2 regions of the Lysinibacillus sp. GW823-FHT06C08 genome follow, and region 1 is predicted to be linked to the other one. Evidence: riboswitches for the same ligand, from Rfam matches in the RefSeq annotation. Region 1 holds a riboswitch; the other holds the start of a gene.
What was found. Region 1 has a riboswitch for FMN ahead of ribE (riboflavin synthase). Riboswitches for the same ligand answer to the same signal wherever they lie in the genome.
Positions count from the first base shown of each region.

Region 2: another riboswitch for FMN. It lies ahead of AC1Q6O_RS04620 (ECF transporter S component); the one in region 1 lies ahead of ribE (riboflavin synthase).

Region 1 is NZ_JBXAHN010000001.1:1,273,227-1,283,130, reverse strand. Features, by position in the region: gene AC1Q6O_RS06005 (ATP-binding protein) at 1-1,078, shown strand, start outside; gene AC1Q6O_RS06000 (spore germination protein) at 1,309-2,772, opposite strand; gene ribH (6,7-dimethyl-8-ribityllumazine synthase) at 2,923-3,390, opposite strand; gene ribB (3,4-dihydroxy-2-butanone-4-phosphate synthase) at 3,412-4,026, opposite strand; gene ribE (riboflavin synthase) at 4,054-4,692, opposite strand; FMN riboswitch at 4,940-5,065, opposite strand; FMN riboswitch at 5,184-5,309, opposite strand; gene AC1Q6O_RS05980 (ABC-F family ATP-binding cassette domain-containing protein) at 5,421-7,046, opposite strand; gene AC1Q6O_RS05975 (hypothetical protein) at 7,292-7,453, opposite strand; gene AC1Q6O_RS05970 (YibE/F family protein) at 7,661-8,785, shown strand; gene AC1Q6O_RS05965 (YibE/F family protein) at 8,782-9,546, shown strand.
Region 2 is NZ_JBXAHN010000001.1:987,097-997,000, reverse strand. Features, by position in the region: gene AC1Q6O_RS04655 (GNAT family N-acetyltransferase) at 1-86, opposite strand, end outside; gene AC1Q6O_RS04650 (GNAT family N-acetyltransferase) at 221-727, shown strand; gene AC1Q6O_RS04645 (pyridoxamine 5'-phosphate oxidase family protein) at 840-1,265, opposite strand; gene AC1Q6O_RS04640 (AraC family transcriptional regulator) at 1,444-2,307, opposite strand; gene AC1Q6O_RS04635 (hypothetical protein) at 2,922-3,119, opposite strand; gene glnA (type I glutamate--ammonia ligase) at 3,197-4,531, opposite strand; gene AC1Q6O_RS04625 (sodium-dependent transporter) at 4,723-6,069, opposite strand; gene AC1Q6O_RS04620 (ECF transporter S component) at 6,248-6,835, opposite strand; FMN riboswitch at 7,055-7,242, opposite strand; gene AC1Q6O_RS04615 (RNA polymerase subunit sigma) at 7,396-8,679, opposite strand; gene sigX (RNA polymerase sigma factor SigX) at 8,676-9,209, opposite strand; gene AC1Q6O_RS04605 (ATP-binding protein) at 9,288-9,904, opposite strand, start outside.

The DNA.
Region 1 (9,904 bases):
AAGTTACTTAAATGATGCAAGGGTAAAGCTAGGTGCATTATTTGTTTATACATTGCAGGTGGATAATCCAAAAGTATCAAAAGCAATGGTGATGGGTCTGCCAAGTGAACTAAAAAAAGGATTTGAAATAGGTGAGGTTTGTACTGTTCCAGCTAAACAAGTAGAAAAAGCCTATCATGGTGAAACCTATGTCACAGAGGTAATCCATGATTCAGTCCATGGTTCTTATTTATCTGTTGGTGCGCCAATTAAAGATGATACAGGTCAAATAATCGGTTACCTAGGCATTGATATAAGTGCAGATACATTGAATGGTATTAAAGGCAAAGTGATTGAAGATAACCTATTTATTTTTATTTTCAATGGTGTATTTATTTTAATTGTTGCTGGTTCTTTTTTATTTTTACAAAGATGGTACCAAAAAGAGGTAGCGAAGGAAGTAGGCGCCACAGAAGACACTTACCAAGCAGAAATCAAAACATTGATTACTTCGGTGTCATCGTTACGTCATGATTTCACGAACCATATCCAAGTTTTACATGGCCTTTTACAATTAGAAAAAACGGATCAAGCAAAACAATATTTAGCATCACTGTCGAAAGAAGTACAAGCGATTAAATCATTAAAATTAAATATTGACCATCCAGGTTTATCCATATTATTACAAACGAAAAAGCTAACAGCACAGAATCATAATATTGATATGGATTTCACCATCTCTCAGGGCGATTTTAATAAAATTAAAACGACCGATTTAATCAAGATTCTATCGAACTTAATTGACAATGCGATTGATGCTGCGAATGAATTGCCTGAGGGGCAACGTAAAATTATGATTTGTTGTCAAGCTGATGAAGGACAATATGAATTTAAAATTACGAATACAGGACCGAATATTGTAGACGCAAACCAAATCTTTAAACAAGGATTCTCTACGAAGAAGCATGAAAATGGGAAAATTCGAGGGCAAGGACTATTTATTGTGAAAGAAATCGTCCATAAATATCATGGAGATATTTCGATTGAATCATCGAAACATCTTGAAACGACTGCCATCGTCCATATTCCTTTCAAATAGCTACAAAATGTAGAGAGCTTTAGACAAAAACCATTGAGAAGATAATGACTCTCAATGGTTTTTGTTATTCTTTCTCTTTCATATGCGGAGAAATAGACGTTCAGCACTACGGAGTTCTTAAAAGTGGATTAGAAACAGCTCATCTCCCGTAGTGGAATTAATTATAAAAAAAGACTATAGGCAAACTCCAATTTTTTTGAGCTTGTCTATAGTCTGATGTCAGGTAACGGTCATACCCCCTGATCTTTTTTTGATTTAATATTTGCCGTTCGTGTCCGGTCCTGTGGTTTTAGGAAGGACGGTCTTAGACTATAGCCCTTCGGCGATAAACGCAGTAAGGATTTTCCAATATTACCCTGTTCAAAATCTGCATTAAAATTAATATAGGGCACACCGAGTACACGCATATTTGCTGCATAGATAATAATGAAAAAGACCGAAATAAAAAATCCAAACAGACCCAAAAAGGCTGAAAATAAAATGATAATTAATCGAAAAATACTCATTGCTGTTACAAAGGCTTGATTGACGAGTGTAAATGCAGCAATGCTTGAAATCGCAATGATAACAATCATCGAAGGGCTTGTCACGCCAGCTTTAATTGCAGCATCTCCAATGATTAACCCTCCAACAACACTGATCGAGCCACTGATGGCACTAGGCAAGCGTAAGTTGGCCTCGCGGAACATTTCAAACATAAATAGCATCATCATGATTTCAAGTATCGTTGGAAACGGTAACCCCGTTCTTGATTCAACCACTGTCGCAAGTAGAAGATAGGGGAGCTGCTCTTGATGATACGTCGTTACGGCTAGCCAAAAACCAGGAAGTAACATACTAATCAGTATCCCAAAAATTCGGAGCACCCGTTCCATTGAACTGACAATGACCGGATATTCATTGTCCTCAGATGTTTTAAAGAGCAGCATAATATTGGCGGGAATAATCATGGCATAGGAAACGCCATCGATCATTATTAGTATTCTTCCTCTCATTAATGCTTGAAGAGCAAAATCTGGTCTTCCCGTATAATCATGTCTAGGTAGAACTTTAGCCGTCTGTTCGATTGCCTCCATCAGTAAATCACCATTGACGACAATATCTGTATCAATTTTTTGTAATTGTAATCGGATTTGTTCTAGCATATTTAAATTCACAATGTCTTCCATATATAAAACGGCTACCGTTGTTTTAGAGCGTTGACCGATTTCTAATGTTTCTACACTAAATGAATTCGTAGGTAAACGTTTTCGTAATAAAGCTATATTAATAAATACATCTTCAATAAAATCATCTCTTGGTCCTTTTACAACTAACTCAAGCGTTGTTTCCCCCGGCTCACGATTAGGTCTATTTGAAATATCACTGGAATAAATCAAATGATCTTCCTCAAAATATAATAAGACATGGCCTTTGTAGACTCTTGTAATCATATCCTCTTTCTTAGTGACCTTTTGTAAATAGGGCACATGAAGATGCTGTTCAATTAGCTCCTCTAACGTTTCATCAGAACCACAGTTAAATAAGGATTGAACACGTTCGACCACAACCGTTTGAAGGAGTTCTTCGTCTATCATAGCATCACAGGTTATCATATGGACTGTATGTTGCTGAAATTTATACTGTTGGAATATTATATCAGCAGAGCGTTGAAATAGTGATTTCAACATTTTCAAATTCATCATTTGTTCCATTGAAATACTTCTCATCTCCTACTGAGCCTGCTCAAATTTAGTACATTTATGAAAACTACGACATGTAATAAATATACTTAGGCATATTTTTCCCATGGACATAAAAATTATTCAAGAAACAAATACTGTGATAACCTATTCAGAATGTTCTTAGCCAATCATTTTTTGTAGATTAGCCATCTCAATTGCCGATATCGCGGAATCATAGCCTTTATTACCTGATTTTGTTCCCGCACGCTCAATCGCCTGTTCAATATTTTCTGTTGTAACAATACCGAAAATAACTGGTACATTGGTCGTTAAGGATACATTCGCAATTCCTTTTGCCGACTCATTACACACATAATCATAATGTGTTGTAGAACCACGAATAACAGTCCCTAAACCAATAATGGCATCATATTTCTTTGTCTCTGCTAATTGTTTCGCAATAAAAGGCACTTCAAAAGCTCCTGGCACCCATGCAACATCAATAGATGCTTCATCTACACCGTGTCTTTTTAATCCATCCATTGCACCATCTAATAATTTGCTTGTAATAAACTCATTGAATCGACCTACGACTACCGCAATTTTTAAATCCGTCCCAATTAATTGTGCTTCAAATGTTTGACCCATTTTTTAAAATCTCCCTCGTTATTAGTTTGTTGTAAATGATTGACTGCGATAAGTGGCTAACGCCTCAATGGAAATCATTTTTAATCCATGATGTGCTGCATACTTTGTCAATTCATCAAAGCGCATCATGTGACCATCGTCCCCCATAATTTCACAAATCACTCCAGCAGGAATACTGTGACAAAGCTTAGCTAAATCAATGCTCGCCTCCGTATGGCCCCTTCGCTCTAAGACACCATTATCCTTTGCGATTAGTGGAAAAATGTGTCCTGGTCGACGAAAATCAGTTTTTTTCGCCTGAGATCCCAACATCTTTTGTATGGTGAATGCCCGCTCAAAGGCACTAATCCCCGTTGTTGTGTCCATATGATCGATACTTACGGTAAATGCTGTTTGATGGTTATCCGTATTGTGCTGAACCATTGGGTGCAGATCTAACTGATGTGCTAGCTTCTGCGAAATCGGCGTACAAATTAGACCTTTTCCATAAGTCGCCATAAAGTTGATCGTTTCCGGAGTAATAAATTCAGCAAGCGCTAGAAGATCCCCCTCATTTTCCCGATCCTCATCATCCACTACGATGATTATTTTCCCTTGCTTTAAATCCTCTATGGCATCTTCAATTGCATGTAGCACTATTTTTCATCTCCTCATTATGTGATTTTAAAAACCATGTCGTGCTAAATAATCTCTTGTAATCATTGACTTGCCTTGCTCATTTTTCAATTCGTTTAAAATATATTTACCGACTAAATCTGTTTCAATATTGACGAAAGCGCCTACTTTTTTCATACCTAAAATCGTTTCCTTGTAAGTATGAGGAATCAGTGAAATCGTGACCTGCTTCGTTTCAACATGAAAGATTGTTAAGCTTGTGCCATCAATCGTTACGGAGCCCTTCGGAATACAGAAACTTGTTAGTTCCTCAGACAATTCGATATCAATATAAACCGCGTTGGCCACCGGACGTTTTCGTAAAATCTTCCCAACACCATCGACATGACCAGCAACAAAGTGACCCCCAAATCGCCCATTAGCAGGCATCGCACGCTCCAAATTAACCGGATCCCCTATTGTCAGCTGATGTAAATTTGTAGCTTTGACGGTTTCAGGCATAACATCCATCGTAAGCTCTCGATTCGTAAAATGAGTAACCGTTAAACAAACACCATTGACCGCTATACTATCCCCTAACCCCACATCTTCAGCAACTTTCGATGATTGAACCGTAATTTTCATACTGTTCTTATTGATTTGCAAGGCTTTAATAGTGCCAATATCCTCCACAATACCTGTAAACATTTCTTCACCTGCTTTCACACTGATCTTACGTAGCTTCTATCCGTGGCTTTTGGGTTTCTATCCGTCACTCTTGAGCTTCTATCCGTCACTTTTGGGTTTCTATCCACCACTCTTGAGCTTCTACCCGTCTCCCTTCTTAAAGCTCATATAAAAAGAAAAACCCCTTTGACAAAGGGGTTTTGGGAGTATAAGACATCAATAAATAAGCCTATTTGGATATACATTTTTTCCATAGACTAGTATCTTATTTGTTCTTCTCCCATCCAGACTATCACTGTCGGTTTTGGATTTGCACCAAATCAGCTTGCGCTCACGGACTTTGAATTGCTTCATCACCGCCGATTGGGAATTTCACCCTACCCCGAAGAACATCTTCTATTCAATTGATTGGCTAAATAAAAAAACTTCCCAACATACTTGCGGGAAGTCGTGTCATAAATGCATAGTCAAATAGACCTTCTAAATTACATTGAATTTAAAAAGCTCGCACTTATACCCTTCTCCCATCCAGACTGTTACTGTCGGTTTTGGATTTGCACCAAATCAGCTTGCGCTCACGGACTTTGAATTACTTCATCACCGCCGATTGGGAATTTCACCCTACCCCGAAGGATCATTTTATTTAGCTAGTTCTTACGATAACACTATTTAATTATATTATCTATACTTCTGTCTGTAATTTTTAAAAAAGGGGCCACCTCTTGCTATATAGGTAGCCCCTAAATCCTTTAATGGCTTATTTTTTGAACATAATCATCATAATTTCCCGAAAAGGCCGTCATCCCAGTTGGTGATAATTCAAGCAATTTATTTGCTAGCTTATTAAGGAAATAACGATCATGAGAAATGCATAATAAGGTGCCGTCAAATTGCAATAGCGCCTCCTCCAAAACTTCCTTGCTAAATAAATCAAGATGATTGGTCGGCTCATCCATAATAAGCACATTGGCTTTTTGCAAAATAAGCTTTGCTAACGCTACACGCGCTTTTTCCCCGCCGCTAAGGGAGGCTATCTTTTTAAAAACATCCTCTTTCGTAAATAAAAAATTACCGAGTACTGACCGTATTCTTGCCTCTTCCATCGAAGGGAAAGTACTCCAAACCTCTTGTAATACCGTATTATTAGGATGTAATGTCTCTTGCTCTTGATCATAATAGCCGATTGTCACACCATTTCCCCATGCGATAACGCCACGGTCCGGAGACAATTCATGTAATAACGCCTTCAAAAGCGTTGATTTCCCAACACCATTTGGACCTACTAATGCGACCCGATCTCCTCTATCCAAGGAAAACTCAATATCTTGCAATAATATTTTCTTGCTATCTTCTAGCTGATAGGAGAGCACTACATCTTTTACCTTCAACACTTCTTTATGAGATCTCTTATCTGTAGCAAATGTCATTTGTGCGTGTTTTAGATCCTTCTGAGGCTTTTCAAGACGATCTATTCGTTCGAGCTGCTTCCTTTTGTTCTTAGCGCTTTTCGAGGAAGTAGCCATCGTAATATTCCGCTCAATATAATCCTCCATTTTGGCGATTTGCTGCTGTTGCATCGTATATTTCTTTTCCATTAATTCGCGATTTTTCACCTTGCTTTCCACATACTTAGAATAGTTACCGCTGTATGTTGTTCCATGGGTGCGTTCAATCTCATAAATTTCATTGACAAGGGCATCTAAAAAATAACGATCGTGCGAAATAACAATAATAGCACCCTGATAGCCACGTAAATAGCTTTCAAGCCAGTTTAAAGTCGCAAAATCCAAATGGTTAGTCGGTTCATCTAACAGCAATAAATCCGGCTGCTCTAGTAAAATTTTAGCAAGTGCCAGTCTAGTTTTCTGTCCACCACTTAATGATTCGATAAGAGTGTTTGTCGGGATGCTACCAAAGCCCATTCCATTTAACATACTATTTATTTTTGCCTCGACATCATAGCCACCTTGCTGTGAAAACCAATCTGATTTGCTGGCATATATCTTCATTACCTGTTCCAGCTTTTCGGGGTTATTGATGCAGGAAGGCTCACCCATCTGCATTTCCAGCTCTCGAAGTTCCTTTTCAGCCTCTTGAAGCTCAGTAAATGCCCCAAGCATTTCAGTCCAAATCGTATGTTCTGGCTGTAACCCACTATCTTGTCGCAAATAACCTAGCTTCATTCCCTTGCCTATAAAAATGTCGCCTTCATCATAGGGAAGATCCCCTGTAATGATCTTTAGTAGCGTTGATTTTCCTGCCCCATTTACACCTATAAGTCCAATCCGATCGCCACGTTCCATTTTCATGGTTATCTTTGAAAGAATCGGATCTCCCAAGTAGCTCTTACTAATTCCATTTAATTGAAGTATCATTTTTTCAATCTCCTTATTTATTTTATCCATTACTACTAAGCGAATTGCTCAAGAAATAAATGGACATATAAGGTTACACATCACTTTTCACTCCTTTCAAACAAACACAAAAAAGGCGCCGTCATAAAACGGCACCTTACAAACATCCCTATGAGAAAAAGGGCATGTTAAATTTTATAATTAAACAAAAAAAGCGCCGTTACGAACCGGCGTCTAGCAATCTATACATCCCATTTAATTGGATGTCAATCAGTAAGAAATAAAGAAGGCAAAAAGCAACCGGAACCTGCATCGATATGAAATTTGCTTAAAAAAGGGCATACTTCTCCCTTAGCCAGCAAATCCCCACAAAGATTGTAAGATTTTACCTCTACTTCGGTTAAACCTTTCGCACAAACAGTTTCCATTACTTCGCCCTCCCTTCGAATTTATAGTATTAAATAATCTATCATATTTTTTTCTAGAATACAAATATCCTGCCGCTTTTTTATAGCATAAATGCCTTGGAATCTATCATTCCTATCGTTAAACTAGAGAATATATTGGAACTTACTATTCTTAAAATCGTTCCTGTACAAGTGACTATTTAGTCCACTAATTTGGAGGTCATTCCATTGCACTATTTTAAAAAAATAACTTATAAACAACGTATTTTCTATGCCTTGTTATTACTTGGCTGTGCCCTATCCATTTTTTTCGTTCACCATAATGAACAATTTTATGATCGACCTATTGCAGAAATTCTGAAAGTCAAAGTAACAGAATCTGAACCAATAACAGATATGTATGAGAATGAAGATATGTTGTATACACAGCAAATTAAAGCCGTACTTAAAAATGGGCAGCACAAAGGAAAAACGATTGATTTGACGAATGACTATTCTTCATCTGGAGCCTTTGATCAGGAATACAATGTTGGCAATGAAATCTTTGTCGCTATAGATGCACATTCAAAACAATCAGAGTTAACGGGCACCATTCTCGATTTGAAACGAGATCAAACAATTATGATGATCGCTTGGATTTTTATCCTTGTACTACTCATCATCGGTAAGAGACAAGGTTTATTTGCCATTATTAGCTTAGTCGTAAATGCCTGCATTTTAACATTGGCATTAGACCTTTACGTAAAGCATGGCAGCCTCAATTTATTATTCATAAGTGGGGTTTGTGTCCTATTATTTACCGTCATTTCCTTGTTACTGATTAGTGGTTTGAATACGAAAACATATGCAGCCATTATATCTACACTTTTAGGGACAATGATAGCCCTCATAATTAGCACTGCTGTGATGTGGTTGACGGGGGAAAATGGTCTACGCTATGAGGAAATGCAATTTTTAACACGTCCCTACCGAACTGTCTTTATGGCTGGTTTATTTATCGGTTCACTTGGGGCTGTTATGGATGTTGCCATTACGATGTCCTCTTCTATTTTCGCCCTATACGAACAGGATTCTCGTATTTCTTTACAAGCTTTGAAGGCATCTGGACAAGAAATTGGAAAAGACATTATGGGTACCATTACAAGCATTTTATTTTTCGCGTATATTTGTGGCTCCATACCAATGGTCATACTCTATTTGAAAAATTCTTCAACATTAGGACTAACACTATCCTTGAATCTTTCATTAGAGCTAGCTCGTGCACTTGCAGGAGGTATTGGAGTCGTCCTCACCATACCGATTAGTCAATACACCGCTATTTTTTTCATTAATCGAAAGCGGGTGAAGGAATGAATGTTATCGTTGTATTGGCAGGAATTTTATGTATATTAATGGTGGTAATTGGAGGAAAGCAAGGACTACGCTCGTTTCTTTCCTTATTTTTAAATTTCGGCGTGCTATTTGTGACTATTTTTCTTATGACAGACCCTAAAAATAGCCCTATTGTCCTGACGTTTATTGCGTGCACTGTTATCAGTTGCATTAGTTTGTTTTATATTAATAAAACGAATAGTAAAACCATTACAGCGTTTATTTCTACAATGGTAACGATTGTTGTTTTATTGCTTTTTATTACGTTTATAACGAAAAAGGCCATGATTCAAGGATTTGGGGAAGAATCAACGGAAGAATTAAGTATCTTTTCTCTCTATATCGGTGTTAATTTCGTGCAGATTGGTGCATCGGTCATTATTATGAGTACGATAGGTGCCATTATGGATGTTGCCATTTCCATTGCTACCTCTATGCATGAGATCTTTTATCGCAATCCTTCGATCAGTAGAAAGACACTTTTTACATCTGGAATAAGTATTGGAAGAGACATTTTAGGAACCGATACAAATACTTTATTTTTTGCTTTCTTTGGTGGCTATTTAAGTTTATTGATATGGTTTAAGGATCTCTCTTATTCGATTGGCGAAATCGTCAATTCCAAAGTCTTTAGTGCGGAAATGATGACGATTTTTTGCGCAGGCATCGGCATTGCCCTCATTATTCCTATCGCTTCCTCCGTCAATGCTTATTATTTAGTTAAAACACGAGAAAAAAAATAGAATAACACTCGCATAGATACCAGACCTATCACCTTAGCGTGATAGGTGCTGGAAATACGCTCCCCCATTAATTCCGGTCCAATTCCTATCATTTTTTCAATAGCTTTCAGCCCAAACATATCATCCTGCATTAGTAGTATGAATGATACAAACTATGTTACTACTTTAGTATCAGAGATATAGCTAAAAAAACATTCCAAATTTGAAATGACCAAATGCTTTAAAGAAATCGGATATCAATTGACGCACACGTTACAGCAATGAAAAAATACAAAAAATATACCTTCTAACTATAGTTAGAACCTGTCTTGAACGTTAATTAGTCACAGCTTTCACCTTTAAGACTCTTCATTTTATT
Region 2 (9,904 bases), 290 kb from region 1:
TGATCAAGAATACTATAAACAAATGTTGGAGCCCTTAGAATGTTTTGTTTAATGATTGGATAATGATTCGCTGTAACTTTTATCACGACGTTTCCCCCTTTTATTGGCATTAAGCACCTTATATTTTATAATAAAATATAGATCTAGTTGAAGGGACTGAATGATGCACAGATAGCAATATTTTTCATCCAACACCATTAAAATCTTGGAGGTAAAAGTATTGATTGAATGTATGGACACGGAAAGATTATTATTACGAAAAGTGGCTAGTGCTGATGCTAAAAGTTTATGGGCGATTTGGTCAGATCCTGCTGTGACCAAATTTATGAATATCTCAAACTTTACACACGAAGAACAGGCGCTGGAAATGATTGAATTACTCAATCAATTAGCTAATGAACATAGGGCCATTCGCTATTCTATCATTGAAAAGATAGGCAATTGTATCATTGGCTCCTGTGGATTTAATAACGTAGATTTCGATAAAGCTACCGCAGAAATTGGCTATGACTTGGCGAAGACTCATTGGGGCAAGGGCTACGCCACAGAAGCTATTATCGCTTTAATCGATATTGCTTTTACACATTTGGAGATGAAGACAATTGTAGCAAAGGTCGATGCCGCGAATATTAATTCCATCAAAGTCTTGCAGAAATTGAATTTTATTTTGCAGGGCTATGATAGCAATGAAGAAAATTTACAAGTATACACACTATGTAAAAGGTAATATAGAAAGCTAAGAATGGTTATCTAACCATTCTTAGCTTTCTGCTTAGTGATACATGCCGTTATTAATTTTCCCCGTCAACTTTTCTATTTGTACTTCGAATAACTCTATTTTAGGCATAATTGGATAGCCCTCTTTTTTCAAATGTCCATTCAGGATTACCGTATTTCTCTAAAAGCGCATCAAAGAGCCATTCCTTCCTTGACTCCTCTTCAATTCTTACAACTTGTCCAAATAGTACTACACTTTGGTAGACAAGTGCAGATTGACAAGCATATTTTTCCCCTGAGTGTAAATCGCCCATTTCACTTACTTCTATACTGATTTTAGGGTTTTGTTTAATATTGGACCAAAAATGGCTTTCTCGCATATTACAGATATGCAAATAAAGTTTATCATTTCTCTCATACACATAAACAAATGGAATCACATAAGGATATCCTTCTTCATCAACCGTCGCAACATGTGCTACTTTCCCCATCTTTAAAAATTGCAGTACTTCATCATGAGAAATTTCTACCCATTTGTTTTGAATCATACCCCTTATCTTATTTTAACCCCCACATCTAAATATGGAACGATTAAAAAAAAATCGTTCATTCTAAACATATATATATTTTACATCTTTGTGACACCTAAAAAAAGGATATTTTTTCTTTCAACAATAAGTAAAGCCAAGAATGCATTTGTTTAGCATTCTTGGCTTTACTTTATCGTTATTTAATTGGAATCCAAATTTCTGAGTATGAATCAGGACTATATGCATCTTCTTCAGGGTACACCTCAAGCTCCGCTGTTCCTGCTGGCTCATATGGATTGGATGGGAACCATTCTGAATATATTTGTTTCCACGTATTTTGCATGGCATCTGGCATAGGGCCATGTACCTCAAATACAACCCATTTTGATGCAGGCACTTCCATTGTTAATAGATCTTCTCCTACATCCCCTTCATGATTTGTAGCAATCCAATAATCAATGAACCCCTGTTGTCCTTGGCTTGTATTAGGTACACATACGCCCAGTACCCCATTGATATTGCCATTATTTAATTGATATAGATGGTGATCGAAGGCACTCTCATTGATTTCCTGCCAGAATAATGGTATTTCTCGAGTATTCTCTCCATCTTGGCAGTTGTACGTTCTTTTTACCCCAACAACTTGAAACTTGTCTTTTTCTACGATTTTATACTTCATTGGTTCTGCTCCCTTCAAGCTTACCTGTATAACCAGGCGATTGTATGATTGTAATGGTCCTTGCTTCTTTCTCGCTTCACTCGGCGTTACATAATGCTGTTTACGAAACGCTTTTGTAAAGGCTTCAGGAGTTTCATAGCCATATTTGTAGGCGAGATCGATTATTTTTTGATCTGTATCCATTAATTCCTGAGCTGCTAATGTTAATCTCCTCCGTCTTAAATAATCCGCAATCGACATATCCGTTAAAATCGCAAACGTTCGCTGAAAATGAAAGACAGATGAATTAACCTCCTGTGCAATTTGTTCAATGGTTATGTTTTCTAATAAATGATCCTCCATAAAATTAATGGCTTTTTGAATCGACTCAATCCAACTCATTGCTCTCACTCCCTGATAACATCTTAAAATAGTTCATGCTTTCCAGCCTGTCTTTTTATGCTAACTTTGGACAGGTATGTGTAGAAGCAGTTTTTCATCACTAACACTCCTTCTATTTTCGTTACTTTACATACGATTTTCGCTCTTTCTCCACTAAAATCCATTGTACTAACTATCAAAAAATATCGAAAAATAACCATTATATTTATAATAACGGACAAGGCCTTTATTGTCCTTAAATCAAGGATAGTCAACATCGTATCTTACCAAAGGAGGAAGAAAAGACTTAGGCTATGCCTTCAGATGAAAAGGAGGCAATGGGAAATTTCCAAGCATGTTGTAATCATGAAGTATACGAAGAATTAGGCTACAGGTAGTATTGATGATAAATCTAATGCAGCTGTAGAAGTCAGTTACTTTGAAGCCATCATAATTGGCGGACAAATGACCCTTCTTAATCTTGAATAAATTAATGTACGATATCGCATGGCAATCTAAAGATGATGTTGCACGACTACCATTGACATTCCCAGAAGATCGACCATTTCTCTTATCTTTATTTCCATAAAAAAAAGTCACGTCTTCTCGACATGACCATCCTTTTACATATAAATTTAATGGCTACTCTCGTCTGGATGTTGATAAATAATTAAGGCAGAATGGATGACCGTTTGTTCTCCGATATAAAGGGTATTGTATTTGATATCAAGTATGAAAAAGTAACTTAAATCTAATAAAGCCCGATTAATATCATGTTCAAATTGCACAATATCGTTGTTTTGAATTGTCACAACTTGAGTCGTTTGTGTCATTGCCCACACCCCTTTTCTTTAATAAAGGGTATGAAAGTCAGTATAAAAATATTGGAGCTTTTTAGCTCCAATATTTTTTAGTACATCGTTAAATATTCCTCACGCTCCCAGTTATGGACCCGTGTGCGGTATTTATCCCATTCGATTTCTTTGGCAACATTAAACTTTTCATAAATATGATCACCTAGAGCATCTCGTACAACTGAATCCATTTCTAATTCAATTAACGCATGTTCTAATGAAGAGGGTAAGCTATCAATGCCATTTAATTCACGCTCTGGACCTGTCATTTTATAAATATTTCGATCTACCGCTGCTGGAGGCGTTAAATCCTTGCGTATGCCATCAAGCCCCGAAGCCAAGATCACAGCCATTGCTAAATAAGGATTCGCCGCTGGATCCACTGAACGTAATTCAACACGTGTTGATAATCCTCTAGCTGCTGGTATACGAATAAGTGGTGAACGGTTTTGAGCAGACCAAGCAACATAGCATGGGGCCTCATAGCCTGGGACTAATCGTTTATAAGAATTAACAAGTGGATTCGTAATTGCCGTAAATCCGTGTACATGCTGGATGATTCCTGCCATAAAGCTACGAGCTGTTGCACTTAATTGAAGTTCTGCGTGTTCATCATAAAATGCATTTTTATCCCCTTCAAATAATGATAGATTAAAATGCATACCAGAGCCGTTAACTCCGAATAATGGCTTCGGCATAAATGTTGCATGTAGCCCATGCTGTGCAGCGATTGTTTTTACGACTAATTTAAATGTTTGAATATTGTCGCATGCTTCAATGGCACTAGCATATTTAAAATCAATTTCATGCTGTCCAGGTGCTACTTCATGGTGAGATGCCTCAATTTCAAAGCCCATCCCTTCTAGCTCTAAAACAATATCCCGACGACAATTCTCTCCTAAATCTGTCGGAGCTAAGTCAAAATAACCTCCGCTGTCATTTAGCTCAAGTGTCGGATGCCCCTTTTCATCCAGCTTAAAAAGGAAAAATTCTGGCTCTGGGCCCAAGTTAAAGGAAGTGAAACCTAACTCCTCCATTTCCTTTAAAACGCGCTTTAAATTGGAGCGTGGGTCTCCTTCAAATGGTGACCCATCTGGCCTTGCAATATCGCATATAAGGCGTGCCACCTTACCTTTTTCAGCTGTCCAAGGAAAAATGACAAATGTATTGAAATCTGGTCTCAAGTACATATCAGACTCCTCTATACGTACAAAGCCTTCAATCGAAGAGCCATCAAACATAACCTTATTGTCTAAAGCTTTTTCTAATTGACTCACAGGTACTTCTACATTTTTAATCGTTCCTAATATATCAGTAAATTGTAGGCGAATAAACTTCACATTTTCTTCCTTTACTCGGCGTATAATACCTTCTTTTGTATAATGTTTCATTTTCCACCACTCCAATGTAAATTTAGTTAACACATTTTTTATAACTGCTTTTAAAATACATCATTTTATTGTTATTAGCAATATGTATGTAAAGTTTTATAACATCGTTTTTTTAGAATATATTTATCTTGAATTTCGATACATAAAAAAGGCGTACCCATTTACTAAATGGATACACCTTATATATATTTTTAAAATTGAAATAGCATATTAACGAATACTACGAGTATGACAGCAGGTACTATGATTAACATTAACATCCTGTAAATCGCATAATACCCCTGCCCCATCTGGCTTCCCATTAGCAGTTCTCTTTTCACAAATTCCTTATCCACTACATATGCAATAAAAATCGCAATGGACAAGTTACCCAATGGCAGCATTAAGTTTGATACTAAAAAGTCAGTTGCATCAAAAATATTCTTCCCAAAAACCGATACATCCGCTAGCAGGCTAGAGGAAAGGGATGCTGGGATGGCCGCAAGAAAGACGACTATACCTAGGCAAGAAGTCCATACGAGACGAGACTTCTGACTATTTTCCATAAATGCCGCAACAATAATTTCGTATAAACTAAACGAGGACGTTAATGTGGCAAATAAGAATAATAATAAAAACATCGCTAAAAATACTTCCCCAAATGGCATTTGGCTAAATGCTGTCGGTAACACCATAAATAACAAGCCTGGCCCAGCTGCCGGCTCTAAATCAAAAGCAAAAACGACCGGGAAGATAGCTAGTCCAGCTAAAAATGAAACAAGTACCGTTAGCATAACGACGGAGCCTGCTGAATTCGGTAAACTCACATCTTTTTTGAGGTAGGAACTATATGTAACAAGGCAAGAAAATCCAACGGCTAACCCAAAGAAGGATTGCCCTAAAGCTTCTAATAAGGCTTTTCCGGTAATATTTGAAAAATCAGGCCATAAAAAGAATTTTACCCCGTCCATGGCGCCATCTAATGTGACAGCACGTATCACTAGGACAATGAACATAATAAAGAGCAATGGCATCATCCATTTATTCGCCTTTTCAATACCATTTTGGACACCTAACGAAATAACAAGTACGTTTGCTAATGTAAACAAAGCCAAACCTACAATTGTAATCCAAGGTGTACCAATTATCTTTCCAAATAGTTCTCCAGGATCAATAGCCGGATCAATGACAGCACCCGCTACGCCTAGCCCACTATAAATAAAAATCCAGCCACCGACAACGCTATAAAATGTTAGTAATAAAAAACATCCGAGAACACCCATGCGGCCAATCCATGCCCATCCCTTTTTCGTAGGAGCAATTTTTTTATAGGCAGTAATTGCCTCTGACTGTGTACCTCGTCCTAAAATATATTCAGATAATAGCATCGGGAGCCCAATTAACAATGTAAACAATACAAAGATTAAGAAAAACGCCCCTCCGCCACTTTGTCCGGTTACATACGGAAGCTTCCAAATCGCTCCTAGTCCTATTGCAGCACCTGCTGATGCTAAAATAAATCCTAACTTACTAGACCACTGTCCTTTTTTTCCACTCATCTCTTCAAACTCCTCTAACTTTCTAAACTCTTCTCTAATTTTACATGAAATTATAGCTTTCGACTAGGTATTACTAAAAAAGAACTAGTTATACTTGGACAACCCATTACCTTTTTCTATTTTTTCTACATTTCGCCATAAAAAAGCCTCGAGTTCATCCCTCGAGGCTTAGTACATTTTATTTTGTTATATACATAGAACGCTGGCGGTCAATCCATTTACGCATTGTCGTAAATAATAACGCCATAATACCCGTTAATAAAATCCCTTTGACAATATTAAATGGTAAAATACCAGCGATAATCATTTTATAAAGTGAGTCACCTACAACAGGCTCCATTCCTAAGAAGTAAGTGTACATTGGTAAAAATACAGCATAGTTTAAAACACTCATTCCTACTGCCATCACAACTGTTCCTATTGCTAAACCTCCAACAAGACCAGCGATTGTTTTAAATCGATTAAAAATAAAGCTTACTGGCAAGATGAATAAAATACCTGTTACAAAATTGGCCATATGCCCTACCGGAACGCCTGTTGGAGTGCCTGAGAAAATCCAATCCAACACATTTTTAAACAATTCTACTAAAATACCAGCTACAGGTCCCATTGTGATTGCTGCAAGCAAGGCAGGCATATCACTGAAATCCACTTCCAAAAATGCTGGGAATGGCGGAATTGGGAAATTAAAAAGCATTAATAAAAATGAAATACTGCTCAGCATCCCAATCGTAATAAACGATTGAAGTTTGACATTTTTCTTCATAGAAAACTCTCTCCTCTTTGCTGATTCAATCTCGCAAGAAGAAAGGTGACGATCTTTCAATTGTTTCATGAAAAAACCCTTATGCGTTTAATAAAGCATAAGGGAGAAAGGCATAACGAATAAGCGTCCTCATCAACTAATTTTTGAGCACAGTTTAATAAAACATACAAAAAAGCGCTCGGTCATAGTTCATTTCATGACAATGAATGACGATCGTACCTTCATCTTCTCCCATCCAGACTTTAACTGTCGGCCTTGGAATTTCACCAAGTCAGCCATGCGAAAATTCGCACAGGTCGCGGGCTGAAGAGTTTAACATAAATCAAGCGAGCTAATGAATATATTCACTAGCGATTTATGACTCTATTACCGCCGGTCGGGATTTTCACCCTGCCCCGAAGATGAATCATATTATTTTATACTACAGCTTTACTATAATGAATTACGAAGTAAAAGTAAATAGTTCTGCTCAAAAAATCCGATTAAATTGCTATGTTTTATAAATAGAAAAGGCACTCCCGCCATACAGGAATGCCTCTCTTGTTTTTTTCTTCCTTCGACTATGGTAAAAATTGTTTATTTGGTCCCACTGGCTTTGGTAAATAACCCTTCAAATCAAAGCCTTCCCAGCTTTCTTGCACAACATTATCTAAAAGGAGCTGTTGATTAAAGCTAGCAGCAGTTAACATCATGGCCTCAATTAATTGAGTAGCTCGTATTGGTTCCATAGATGTTAAATCAAGCGGAATATCAAAAGTAACAACGACACCTTCCGCTTGTTCAGTGACTGTGTATGTTACATTTTCAGGCACTACGGATGTATAGACATCATCATTTTTATTTTTCATCAGTGTAAGTGCCTCTGTGACTGTCTCAAAAGATTGACGGAAATCTGGTGATAAATATTCTGCACCATTGGAATCATGGTACAAGTAATAATTATAGTGCTTTGCATTCGTTAAGGACATTCCTTGACTTGGCTCACCTTCTTGAGAAAACTCATACGGGGTTCCATCTTCATTTTGGATTTCCACTTCGGTGTATTCAGAGTCCGAGAATGTGTCTTCCATTGTGCCTTTATATTCATTTACTGCAGCAGAGGCAACATCATAGTCATTCCCCTTTGGCAAGACATGGATAAGCTTATCATCCTTTTCCTTCAGCTCACCTTTATAAGGATGATACTCTGTAAACCCTTTGGCCTCCTCGTCAATTTGAGGAGCATACTTTTCATATATCCGTAAGGTAGAAGGCTTCTCTTCTCCAAAATCCGTAGCCACACGTTCATTTGGAATCACATACGTCATAGGAACACTTTCCGCATCACGCCCTGCCAAACCAATACGGAATACGACAGCATCTTTTACATCCTCCTCATAGACAGATGTACGTAAAGATAAAATGCGCTCATGTTCCGCAACAATACTTTTGGAATCCAGCATTTCATCCTGCGTGGCCGCTTCCTTTGCTGCTGAATCCTCTTGCATCGTCGAAAACTGAGCCGTTTCAGGCATACTCGCTTGATCTTTTTGCTCACCTTGATTGTTCTTCAATATTGTGCCAACTAGTATTGTTAGCACAAAGACTGCGGCTACACTCATATAAATCTGCATATTACGTACTTTTGATTTCGTCGCAGGCTTTTGAATGATAGCACCTTCCTGTTGAGATGGTTCATCTTCTATAGGTTCTTGCATAGCTTCTTGAAGGTGGATATTATCTTGCAAGCGAGCATCTGCCATTAACCGATTTAATATATCTTCTTTCGAACGGTGGTCAGAAAGCTTAGGGGCATTGTTCAGTACATGTTCAAGCTGCTCATCATCAAATGCCTTATGTGTCATTGCCGTTTCGCCTCCTGTTCTCTGATCGGCTGTAGCTGTTGCCTTAAAAATTTAATGGCTCGATGCTGGGTTGTTTTTACCTTCGCTTCTGTCCAATCAAGTATTTGCGCCGTTTCTGCAATCGATAAATCCTGGAAATAGCGCATAATAATGACCATTTTTTGATCGCCAGTACAGTTTTCTAATGCTGACTCTACTTGCATAAATTCATCACTGGCCTGTAGCATTTCCTCCGGTGATGGTGTGTTTGAATGGAGCTGTTCCGTTTCCCAGTCAAAGAAATCAAGCGAATGCTTCTGACGCACTGCTTGCTTTCTAAAATGATCAATCGCAACATTTTTGGCTATTGCAAAAAGCCATGTTTTCTCACTACTATTGCCTGCAAATTGATCGTATGAGCGCAATACTCTTACATAAACTTCATGCGCTAAATCTTCAGCAAGTGTACGGTTTTTTACTAGATAGATTAGAAACTGGAACACGTCTTGATGATAGGCATCGTATAGTCGATGGAACACGGAGTCATTCAATGCACTCCACCCCCGTTCTATATTATTTGTCGTCTTACATTCACAGAAGTTACAGTCAATTAATAACAAACCATGTTATTAATCGAACGGTAAATAAAATGTGAAGGTAGTACCTTCCTTAAGCACACTATCTACCATAATATTTCCTGAGTGTGCCTTTATAATATTTCGTGCAATGGCTAAGCCAAGTCCCGTACCACCCTTAGATCGAGTACGTGCCTTATCTGCTTTATAAAAGCGTTCAAAGACATAAGGTAAATCATCTTGAGGAATACCATGTCCTGTATCTTGAACAGAAATTTTAGCGAATGTTGGCTCCTGCTCCACTTTTACTGTGACAGATCCCTCTTCCGTATGTCTTAGTGCATTGTCGACTAAATTTGTGAGTACTTGCTCGATGCGATCCTCATCTATATTAATCATCGCATCGTCATTAAATTCACTATCAAATAGTAGACGAATATGCTTTTCTTTTGCAACCTGTGCAAATTTTTGGGTAATACGTTCGAATGTAGAATTAATTGGCAATTCATCTTTATAGAGTGTCATATGCCCTGATTCCATGCGTGCTAAATCTAATAAATCCGTGACAAGGCGACCCATTCGTTTGGATTCATCATAAATAATTTTTGTTATTTCATTACGTTCTTCCAGATCTTGAATAAAATCATCATCCATCAATGCTTCAGAATAGC